One region of the Peteryoungia glycinendophytica genome, then DNA from elsewhere that is predicted to be linked to it. Evidence: predicted binding sites of a transcription regulator. Region 1 holds the regulator's gene; the other holds the start of a gene.
The links. The regulator LexA, encoded in region 1, represses DNA repair genes until DNA is damaged. The targets are predictions, from matches to a motif close to TGTTCNNNNTGTGTTCNG.
Positions count from the first base shown of each region.

Region 1 (5,946 bases):
TCGGCACTGCGAGCCGCCTTCAGGCGATCGAATTGCTGACCGGCCTTCAGACCGTAGTCACCATGGACCGAGTGATAGCCGAAATAGGAGAGAAACGCGATGGTAATGGCAGGAAGGGCAAGACGACCGTATTTCTTCTTCTTGTGATGCCTGGTCCACATGCCGCCAACTGCCTTGAAACGCATAACTTTCGGTCAAAATAGCGGGGATGTCTTAACCGATCGTTGACCGCAAACGGCCGAAAGCAAAAAGCCCGCCCCGGAGAACCGGAACGGGCTTGGATTTGTGGTCGCTGTAAGCTGTAATCAGCCGCGCAGGATCGAGGTGCCGGCGTAAACTGCCTGCGGGCCCAGTTCTTCCTCGATGCGGATGAGCTGGTTGTATTTCGCGGTACGGTCGGAACGAGCGAGCGAGCCGGTCTTGATCTGACCGCAGTTGGTGGCGACCGCCAGATCGGCAATTGTCGAGTCTTCCGTTTCGCCCGAGCGGTGCGACATCACGGCCGTATAGGCGGCGCGGTGCGCGGTCGAGACGGCGTCAAGCGTTTCCGACAGAGAACCGATCTGGTTGACCTTGACGAGGATCGAGTTCGCAACACCCATCTTGATACCGTCGCGCAGGCGGGCCGAGTTGGTGACGAAGAGATCGTCACCAACGAGCTGGACCTTCTTGCCGATCTTGTCGGTCAAGGTCTTCCAGCCGTCCCAATCGTCTTCCGCCATGCCGTCTTCGATCGAGAAGATCGGGTACTTTCCGGCAAGTTCGGCGAGGTATTCTGCCATGGCTTCAGGCTCGAGCGTGCGGCCTTCGCCTTCGAGAACATACTTGCCGTCCTTGAAGAATTCGGTCGAGGCGCAGTCGAGCGCGATATGCATGTCCTCGCCCGGACGATAGCCGGCCTTCTCGATCGACTTCATGATGAAATCGAGAGCAGCAGGTGCAGAGGCGAGACCTGGAGCAAAACCACCTTCGTCACCGACATTGGTGTTGTGGCCGTCGGCAGCGAGCTGCTTCTTCAGCGTGTGAAAGACTTCCGAACCCATGCGAACGGCGTCGCGGATGGTTTCGGCGCCGACCGGCACGATCATGAATTCCTGGAAGTCGATCGGATTGTCGGCATGCGCGCCGCCATTGATGATGTTCATCATCGGCACCGGCAGGACATGGGCATTCGGGCCGCCCACGTAACGGTAGAGCGGCAGGCCCGCGGACTGGGCAGCAGCCTTGGCGACGGCAAGCGAGACGCCGAGGATGGCGTTGGCCCCGAGGCGGGCCTTGTTCGGCGTGCCGTCCAGCTGGATCATCAGGTTGTCGATCTGGATCTGGTTCTCAGCCTCATGGCCGCCAATCGCATCATAGATTTCGCCGTTCACGGCTTCGACAGCCTTCTCAACGCCCTTGCCGAGGTAGCGCGAGCCGCCGTCGCGCAGTTCGACAGCTTCATGCGCGCCAGTCGAGGCGCCCGAGGGAACAGCCGCGCGGCCAAAGCTGCCGTCTTCGAGGTAGACGTCGACCTCGACGGTCGGATTGCCGCGGCTGTCGAGAATCTCGCGGCCGATGATGTCGGTGATGGCGGTCATGTTCGCTCCCTGGTGACGGAAATTGGACAAGGCTCTGAAGGCCGGCCACCGGGCTTGAAGCCTCAGGACCCGCCGTTGAGTCATCCTCTCTTATCCGATGATCCGGAAAATACAATGACGGATCGGGGGCGTCGTAAGGGAAATCTAATCGATTTAAAGCGGACGCACCGGCACTACATCCGGTTCAACCGATTGAACCGCCGTCAGAGGCGGTCAGACGGCCTTGGCGATGCGGTCAAAGGCGATCAGTTTTTCGAGTAAGGGGCGCATGTTGTCGATCTGCACCATGTTGGGGCCATCGGAGGGCGCATTGTCCGGATCCTGATGCGTCTCGATGAAGAGACCACCGACACCGACGGCGACGGCGGCACGGGCAAGCGATTCCACGAATTCGCGCTGACCGCCCGAAGAACCGCCCTGCCCGCCCGGCTGCTGCACCGAGTGGGTGGCATCAAACACCACCGGCGCGCCCATGGCGGCCATGATCGGCAGCGACCGCATGTCGGAGACGAGCGTGTTATAGCCAAAGGAAGCGCCGCGCTCGCAGAGCAGGACGTTGGGGTTGCCGCTTGCGTTAAGCTTGTTCAGCACATTCTTCATGTCCCAAGGGGCCAGAAACTGGCCCTTCTTGACATTGACCACGCGGCCGGTCTTGGCGGCGGCGACCAGAAGGTCGGTCTGGCGGCAAAGGAAGGCGGGGATCTGCAGCACATCGACCGTCGGGGCAACTGCGGCGCATTGCTCTTCAGTATGGATGTCGGTCAGAACCGGGATGCCATATTCCTTCTTGATATCGGCAAAGACCTCCATTGCTTTTTCGAGCCCAATGCCGCGCTCGGCAGACAGCGAGGTGCGGTTGGCCTTGTCGAAGGAGGACTTGTAGACGAGACCGAGACCCAGTTCGCGGCAGAGCTCGACGAGGCGCCCGGCAATCATGAAAGCATGGTCGCGGCTTTCCATCTGGCACGGGCCGGCAATCAGCGCAAAACGGCCCTTCTGCGAGAAAACGGCCTTGCCGGCACCTTCGCCGACCACGACTTCCGAATTGGTAGAAACGGTCATTTCGACTCCTCAAAGGCGTAGGCGACACCCTGCCCTGGCTGCGGCGCCACAACGAGCCGGGCGCCGATGGTTTGATAGGCGATGCCATTAGCAGCGAGGCAACGTGCTGTCACGCCGAGATCGTGGCTCACGACCACGACTGCAGCCCCCAGCAAGCCGCGCTCCGTCACTGGCGCTGCAAGTCCGTAATGGGCAGACAACCCGTCAGGCGTTAGGACATCCACCGTGGCATTGGCACATTTGATCGACAGCCCGAATGAATGAGCGGTGACGTCGCGCTGGTCGAGCACCGCTTCCAGGAGATACTGGAAGTCGCTCGGATTGTGTTCAGACAGCACGATGCGAGATAAGCAGGCTGCGGCATTTGCGTGCACCTGCAATGCCCCGCGATCCACGGGCAGAGGGTTTACCCGCTCACAGGAAAAAGCGAAGAAATCCGGAGATCGGAGATCCGCGGCGAAGGCCAACTTGAACGCCGCTTCCGCCGCACGCCCATCCGGGAAGCGGAACTGGCGCGAAAAACCCAACATCTCACCGCCGGACAGACCTTCTGCGACGAAACGGGCGTGATCCGCTTCGGCATCTGACGTCTTTACGACCACGGCCGACAGTCCCTCGCCACGACGAAACTGATAAGCCAAATCCCGGGCGACGAAAACGTTACCGGTGCGAGCCGCCTCCAGGCAATCCTCACGGCTTCCGACGGCCAGCGGTTCCAGATAGGTGTCATTCGCGAAAAAGACACAGGCATTCCGGGTGCCGAAGGGATGGGTGGCATCTGCAGCGACGGTGAAGCCGAGCCTGGTCAGGCGCTGGCGGGCGGTATCGAGATCGACGACCGGCAGCACGAGATGATCAACGGCACGAGGAGATTGGGAGACATGGGACATGAATGACGCTCTTTTCTCCCGTGCAATTAAGGCTGGGCAGACTGTTTTGTAAGGGTCTCGACCGACTGCCGGAGGGCGTCGATCTCGGCTCGGGTCTCGCGCAGTTCCTTCAGCACCTGCTCATCGATCTTGTGATGCAGCGCGAGAACCTCGATCTCGGCCTTCAGATTAATTTCATAGTCCTTCGCCGCCATGAAACGATCGCGTTCGGCCTGACGGTTCTGGCTCATCATGATGATGGGTGCCTGTATGGCCGCGATCATCGAGAGGATGAGGTTCAGGAAGATAAAAGGATAGGCGTCAATCGGTCGGGTCGACAGGATCACTGTGTTGAGGACAACCCAAGCCACCAAAAAGAACATGAACCCGATGATGAAGCTCCAGGAGCCGCCCACGCGGGCAATCGCATCCGCCAGACGCTGACCAAAGCTCGAACCAGCCAGAAAATCCTCGCCGGCATTGGTCGAGACCGTGCGCCGCTCCCTGGCTATCTTGAGAACTTTTTTCTCTGCCGACGAAAGTTCATCAACCTGCTTGCCAAGCAAGGTCTTTTCCAAATCTTTCAGCATGTTGGACTTCTCACTTGTTCTTCTCGGGGAATTGAAAGCCTTTTGCCCCGTCGCAAGTCGAACACATGGACAACGCGCTTCATGGCTTTCTCACGACAAGGACCAAGAGGCCTATCGCATTTTCGCGTGAGCTGTTCACGGAAATTTATCCACTTGCGGAACACAAATGGAACATATAGTGTCTGTTCTGGATTTGTTTCACCAATTGGGGCCTCGCCGATGCTGACGCGCAAGCAACAGGAACTGCTTCTCTTCATTCACGAGCGGATGAAAGAGTCGGGCGTGCCGCCTTCCTTCGACGAGATGAAGGACGCGCTCGACCTCGCCTCCAAGTCCGGGATCCATCGGCTGATCACCGCGCTTGAGGAGCGCGGCTTCATCCGCCGTCTGCCCAACAGGGCGCGTGCGCTCGAAGTCATCAAGCTGCCGGAGGCCTATACGCCGAGCCTGCAGCCGCGCCGGGGCTTCGCGCCGAGCGTCATCGAAGGCAGCCTTGGCAAGGCGCCGCCACCAGCCCCTGCCCGCACACCCGCTGCCGAGCAGACCTCTTCGGTCAGCGTTCCCGTCATGGGTCGAATCGCAGCCGGCGTGCCGATCTCGGCGATCCAGAACAACACGCATGACATCACCGTTCCGGCCGAGATGATCGGTTCGGGCGAACATTATGCGCTGGAGGTCAAGGGCGATTCGATGATCGATGCTGGCATCCTCGACGGCGACACGGTGATCATCCGCAATGCCTCCAATGCCAATCCGGGTGACATCATCGTGGCGCTCGTCGACGACGAAGAAGCGACGCTCAAGCGCTTTCGCCGGCGTGGCGCTTCGATTGCTCTGGAAGCGGCCAACCCAGCCTATGAAACCCGGATCTTCCCGCCGGATCGGGTGAAGATCCAGGGCAAACTGGTGGGCCTGATCCGCCGTTATCACTGAGAGTGAAGGTATTGGTCGCTTGACGGCTCCCCGACATTCGGCTCGTAGGTTTGCGATGCTGCGTGGAAATCCGTTACGTGTTCGCGGCCCGTCGCGTTAGTTCGCCAGTCGTATAGGCGGTGCATGGTCCAGGGGCGCGGCTGTCCGGTAAATGCGGCCGTGGCATTGATCACCTTGTCACCGGGCTCTCCGAATCGCAGTTCCATGGCGCCGGAGCTTCGCAGTGTCGTTGCGCTGATGAACCGCGCGCCCGAGCGGCAGTCTCTCATGCGAGCCCGTGCTGCAAGGATGACAATGTCGGCGACGTCGCAGGCAATGCCGGCGAGGTCGGCGCGATCAAGGGTCACCACCCTCCAGCCGCCGGACACCATGGCGGAGCAGGCTCCGCGGATACAGGTGAAGGCGTCAGACTTTGCTGCTCCTATCAGTTCCGTGAGAGTTTGCCGGGCCTGCTGGCTTGTCTGCTGATCCCAGCTCTTGCCGTTTTTCCAGTCCGCCGGTGGCGGCAAGACGGGCGATTTCAACTGGATGGGCGGCTGGTTACGTTTGACAGCGAGCGCCGGTTGCCATTGATCGAAGAGGAATGCAGGCGGTCGGCTTCGGTTTGTGGCGAGGCTTCCTGCCTCTCCCTCATTCTTTCCCCTGGGCCAGAAGCCAACCAGTCGGCCGTCTTCGCTGATGAAGAGATCTGCGGGTGTGTCGGGGGGACGGACTGCTGCTGCGGCGAGTGTGATTGCCAACAGCAGAGTTCCGGCGTGGCGCAACCAGGTGTGAAGCAGCGTCAGGAGCAGAAGCGCGGTCACGATCAGGATCGGAAACCATGCAGGCTGCCGCGCGACGAGCGCTCCGTCACCCCAGCCGGCGACCGTGTGGGCCATCACGAGGACCAGATCGAGCCCAAGGCCCATGATC
Region 1 is NZ_VFYP01000001.1:1,952,067-1,958,012, reverse strand. Features, by position in the region: gene FJQ55_RS09620 (FtsB family cell division protein) at 1-161, opposite strand, end outside; gene eno (phosphopyruvate hydratase) at 306-1,580, opposite strand; gene kdsA (3-deoxy-8-phosphooctulonate synthase) at 1,794-2,642, opposite strand; gene FJQ55_RS09605 (VOC family protein) at 2,639-3,532, opposite strand; gene FJQ55_RS09600 (DUF1003 domain-containing protein) at 3,559-4,101, opposite strand; gene lexA (transcriptional repressor LexA) at 4,321-5,034, shown strand; gene FJQ55_RS09590 (ComEC/Rec2 family competence protein) at 5,028-5,946, opposite strand, start outside.

Region 2 (5,946 bases), on a different contig from region 1:
GCATGCCAAGTGCCAAGACGTCGACCTTCATGAATTTCAGCGCCTCGACGTCATCCTTGTCCCATTCGATGATCTGCCGATCCGCCATGGATGCCGGCTCGATGGGAACGAGGTCATCAAGGCGATCATGGGTGAGGACAAAGCCGCCCGGATGCTGGCCTAGATGGCGTGGTGCGCCCATCAGTTGTTGCGCAAGCTGCAGTGTTAGCACCAGGCGTCGATCATCGGGATTGAGATTGAGCTCTCGCACATTGCGGTCGCTCACGTCTTCCGACCAGGACCACATGCCCGACGACAAGGCCTTGATCAGATCCTCCGGCAGACCGAGCGCCTTGCCGACATCGCGGATGGCGCCTTTCGCCCGGTAGCGCGTCACGGTCGCGCAAAGAGCCGCCTTGTCCTTTCCATAGGTCCGGTAGATCCACTGAATGACCTCCTCGCGCCGCTCGTGTTCGAAGTCGACGTCGATGTCGGGAGGTTCATCGCGTTCCTGGCTGACGAAACGCTCGAACAGCAGATCGTTGGTTTCGGGGTCGATGGAGGTGACGCCGAGGATGTAACAAACGGCGGAGTTCGCAGCCGATCCCCTCCCCTGACACAGAATGCCCTGGCTTCGCGCGAACCGCACAATCGAAAACACAGTCAGGAAGTAGGGTGCATATTTCATCTTCTCGATCAGCTCGAGTTCGTGCCTGATGATCTGCAGCGTTTTAGGCGGCAAGCCTTCGGGGTAGCGGTCGGGCACGCATTGCCAGACATAGTGCTCCAGGGATTGCTGGGCAGTCTTTCCCGGAACGATCGCCTCCTCGGGATACTGATAGGTGAGCTCCTCCAAGGAAAACTTGCAGCGATCGACAATCTCTATGGTTCGACGCAAGGCTTCCGGATATCGAGGAAAGAGGCGCTCCATTTCTTCCGGAGGCTTCAAATAACGATCTGCATGACGTTCGCGCTCGAAGCCGACGGTATCGATCGTCGTATTATGGCGGATGCAGGTGACAATATCCTGGAGCTGGCGCCTGGCTGGCTCATGAAACAGCACGTCATTGGTGACAACCGTCTTCACGTTGAAGAGGGTCGCCAGCTTCGACAATTCGTGCAGTCGCAGTTGATCATTGGGTCGGCGCCTGAGACATAGCGACACATAGGCCCGGTCGCCAAAGATTTCTGCCAGTTTTCGAAGCTGGACCGCGCAGGTGTCATCGGCAAGATCGGGGACGAGAATAGCAAGCAGGCCATCACAAGACTGCGCGACATCGGCAAGGGTCAGGATGCAGTTGTCCTTGCCCCCACGGCTTTTGCCTAGCGTGATCAGCCGGGTGAGCCTCGAATAGGCGGCCCGGTCCGTCGGATAGACAAGGATCGACATGCCGTCGACTAAGTCGAGACGACAGCCAACCACCAGACGAACCCCTGTGGAACGCGATGCCTCAAGCGCACGCACGATGCCGGCAAGCGAATTGCGATCCACGACACCGATAGCGTCGATGCCAAGATCGCGTGCGGTGGCAAACAGGTCCTCCGCTGATGATGCGCCGCGCAGGAACGAAAAGTGGGTGGTGACCTGAAGCTCGGCATATCTCATGCAAAGATCCCCTGGACAAACCACTTGTGCGAGCCGGTGACGCCATCGACCCCGTCACCGGCGCGAAAGATCCAGAGACGTTCGCCGCCCTCGTCCTCGATGAGGAAGTAATCCCGAACGGCAGCCCATTCGGAGGTGCGCTGCCACCACTCGCCGAAAATCCGCTCGGGGCCGTCGGCGCGTCTCACTTTCCGGCGTTTTCCGCGCCACGTGACGGCAACTGGTGGATGGTCGGGCAAAAGCGCGATCACTTCGATCAATTCCGGATAGGCCAGCAGGCGGACCGGACGCGGCCAGTGATGAGACCAGGAGACGGTGACGTCGTCTGCCACAGCCGCGATACGCTGGACGCTACGTTCCGGCACGTCAGAGGCGACGGGAGCCAGCCGGTAAACCCGTTGCCCTCGATTGCCGAAGATATCGATGAGCGGTGTGATGTCCGGGACCTGGTCGTCAACAAGATCAGACGATCTCTGCGCTTCATCCAGCGGTTCTGCGAGGATGGCGATGAGCGTCAGTTTTTCGATGCCAAAGCCCGGATCAATCTTTTCCGTCCGGTCCCGGAACAGCTTGGTCAACCACGCCACGTCACGCGCTGGCTTGGCGGTCCCCGCCCGGATAGCCTGGTGGGTATTGTCGACCCGGTCGACGATGAGATCGGCTCGGCGAACTCCCAACCCCTTTCTCTGCAACGCATCGCAGAGCTGCACGACCAGGCGGCCGACATATTTGTTGATGGTTTCAGCGGCCCCGATTGGTTCCTGGAATGTGCGACTAACCTCAATCCATTCCGGGCTGCGAACAGGTTCGATCGGCTCGCTGAGGCGCCCAAAGGTCTGGTCGAGGCGACGCGCGATTTCGGGGCCGAAGCGAAGCGTCAGCGGTGCCCGCGCCGTAGCTGACAACTCGCCGATGGTGCGAAAGCCAAGGGTTTGTAGATCCCTGACGGTATTTTGAGGCAGACGCAGCAAGGAAATCGGCAAGTTCTCGACCGCGCGCACGGTTTCGCCAGCCGGCACGATGACAGTGGTCCGGTCGATCGCACGTGCACAGGCATGCGCGGCCCCCCAGGTATCTGCAATCGCGACACGCGCCGTCAGGCCCCTTGCAAGGAAGCGATTGGCGATGCCGGTCAGCATGAGACGTTCTCCGCCCCGAAGATGATCGGCACCATCCGTATCCATGACGATACCGTCAGACCCATCGACAGCAACGATTGGCGAATACTGGGCTAGTGCCCACAAGCTGATGCGCTCAAGGGCGGCTGCGTCCGCGGCCGGATCGGCATCGATCATCATCAGCCCCTGAAACAGGGCCTGGGCCTTTGCCGCTGGCATGCCGACACGCACACCAACTGCCTTTGCAGCCGCATCCGCCGCCGACACCCAGCGCTTTGAGCCGCTCTTTGCGATCACGGCAATTGCCTGCTCAGCCGGAATGGCGGGATCGGTGCGACGAATGCGATCCGTCGAAAGATCTGGAAGGTAGATCGATACGACCCTGGTCATCACATGCTCCAACGATAAACTCAGCACACTCGCCCGCACGCGATCTCATCAACTCCAGCAACCAGGTTGCGCGCCCCACGCCGGGTACCGGCAGCGCCCGGGATGGTAAGGCGCTGACCCGCCATCTGGTTGTGGAGGCGGTCGGTTGGCCAAAGTCATTCGCCTCCGTCTGTCGGCGCCATCGGCGCACCACAAGCGCCAGACTAGCCTTCTTCTCCGCGGCAAGCTGAAGCCGCCTGCTGGCCACCATTGGAAGGCGAACGAGTTCACCGACCACGGCACCCAGTCCGCCGTAGGAAAGCGCCTCCTCCATGGAGGCGAGCACGTCTTCTTCCCGATCGCCCTCGACGAAGATCACCCTGTTGGGATCAAGCCCTGCCTGCGCGAGTGCGGGGAAGAACAGATCCGGCCGTGTCAAACACCAGACGATCTTACCTTTGGTGCGGGCGGCAATACCCGCGACGAACAGGGCAGCCGCCGCACCATCAACTGTTCCGGCACCACCGCCGGCGAATTCATGCAATGCGCCGCGAGCAAGTCCACCACCTGGCAGCACCTGGTCGATCTCGGCGACGCCGAAAGGCAGACATGCGGACTGCTTCGTCCTCCCTCCCTCAAGACAGGTGATGCGATCACGTAAGTCCGCTATGACGTGCTCGCGCGCAGCCGCCATCGTTCACGCAAATCCTCTCGGTTCGTGTTGAGCTAATGAACGGTATCATGCCGTTTTCTCTGATGAAGTTCACGTTCTGTTCTGGCGAAGGGCGAGAGTCAAGCTCTTAAAAATGGGAAAATTCTCCTTCATTTTAGCAGAGAAAGAGATTCACGAGCCGAATCAGCGTGGTACGCTTCGCAGCGAAGTCGGTGCCACCAATGAAAATTATCGCTGAAAATGGCGGCACCGACTGACAATCGCGGCACCGCTTGCTGAAGACACATCGGTTCGAGATGCTTCGGACGCGAATGTATGTCTTGCAGCCTGGACGTCAGAAACGGAGGCTGGAATGTTCATTATTTGTTCTGGAGTCCTATGGTCAGTGCTGTTAAACTCACAGCAGGCGATATGGCTCGATGGAATGCAACAGGCCAAGCGGCCAGCTTCGCAACAAACGGAAAGACGGATAGGCACTTTTCAAGGATGACGGCATGACTTTGGCCTATCTGGACAAACTCAACGAGCAGCAGCGGAGTGCCGTTGAACACGGTATTGGCCTTCCGGACGGAGAGACGGCAGCGCCACTGTTGATCATCGCCGGTGCCGGCTCTGGCAAGACCAACACACTGGCACACCGGGTGGCACATCTGATCGTCAATGGAGCGGATCCCAGGCGTATTCTTCTGATGACATTTTCGCGGCGTGCCGCATCCGAGATGTCGCGCCGTGTCGAGCGGATCTGTAAACAGGTCCTCGGTGCCAATTCCGGTATCCTGACTGACGCACTATCCTGGTCCGGTACCTTCCATGGGATCGGCGCAAGGCTTTTGCGGATCTACGCCGAGCAAATCGGGCTGAACGTCGATTTCACCATCCATGATCGCGAAGACAGTGCCGACCTGATGAACCTTGCCCGTCACGAGCTCGGATTTTCCAAGACGGAAAGCCGCTTTCCAACCAAGGGCACGTGTCTCTCGATCTATTCGCGTGCGGTCAATTCGCAGACGCCCCTCAATGAGATCCTGCGGCTGCATTATCCATGGGTGGCGACTTGGGAAGAGCAGCTCAAACACTTGTTCGCGGCCTACGTCGAGGCCAAGCAGGCCCAGAACGTTCTCGATTACGATGATCTCCTGCTCTACTGGGCTCAGATGGTCAGCGATCCGGACCTCGCCGAAGATATCGGCAATCGCTTCGATCATGTGATGGTCGACGAATACCAGGACACCAACAGGCTACAGGCCTCGGTGCTGATGGCGCTCAAACCCGGGGGGCGTGGGCTGACCGTGGTTGGCGACGATGCACAGTCGATCTATTCGTTTCGGGCAGCGACAATTCGCAACATCCTCGATTTCCCGGCCGCCTTCAGCCCGGCCGCCGACATCATAACGCTCGATCGCAACTACCGCTCGACCCAGCCAATCCTGGCTGCAGCGAACGGCGTCATCGGTCTGGCGCGTGAGCGCTATACCAAGAACCTGTGGACCGACCGGCAATCGCTGGAGCGTCCTAAACTCGTCACCGTCAAGGACGAGACCGAACAGGCCAACTTCATCGTCGACCAGGTGCTTGCCAATCGCGAGACCGGGATGATGCTCAAGAACCAAGCCGTCCTGTTTCGTACGTCCAGCCACAGCGGTTCGCTTGAAGTCGAGCTTACCCGGCGCAACATCCCCTTCGTCAAATTCGGCGGCCTCAAATTCCTGGACAGCGCCCATGTGAAGGACATGCTGGCCGTCTTGCGCTTCGCCCAGAACCCGCGCGACCGTGTGGCCGGCTTTCGGCTGCTACAGATGCTGCCGGGTATCGGGCCCAAGACGGCCGGCCACATCCTCGAGACCATCGCAACCGACCCCGAGCCGCTGCTGGCGCTCGCAGAAGTGCCAGCCCCGCCTAAGACCGGCGAAGACTGGACATCCTTCGTTCAGTTGCTGACGAACCTTCGCAAGACGGACGCGGATTGGCCTGCGGATATCGGGCAGGCACGCCTCTGGTATGAGCCGCATGTTGACCGCATCCATGAAGATGCCGAGACCCGCAAGGCGGACCTGCTTCAGCTCGAGCAGATCGCCAGCGGCTACCCCTCGCGCGAGCGCTTCCTGACCGAACTGACGCTCGATCCACCTGATGCAACAAGCGACCAGGCCGGAGTACCCTTGCTCGACGAAGACTATCTGATCCTGTCGACCATTCATTCG
Region 2 is NZ_VFYP01000004.1:16,316-22,261, forward strand. Features, by position in the region: gene FJQ55_RS19200 (error-prone DNA polymerase) at 1-1,585, opposite strand, end outside; gene FJQ55_RS19205 (Y-family DNA polymerase) at 1,582-3,093, opposite strand; gene FJQ55_RS23710 (ImuA family protein) at 3,014-3,766, opposite strand; gene FJQ55_RS19215 (ATP-dependent helicase) at 4,240-5,946, shown strand, end outside.
Region 2: a site for LexA is predicted at 4,099-4,116, ahead of FJQ55_RS19215 (ATP-dependent helicase). Genes of this name have one in related genera too.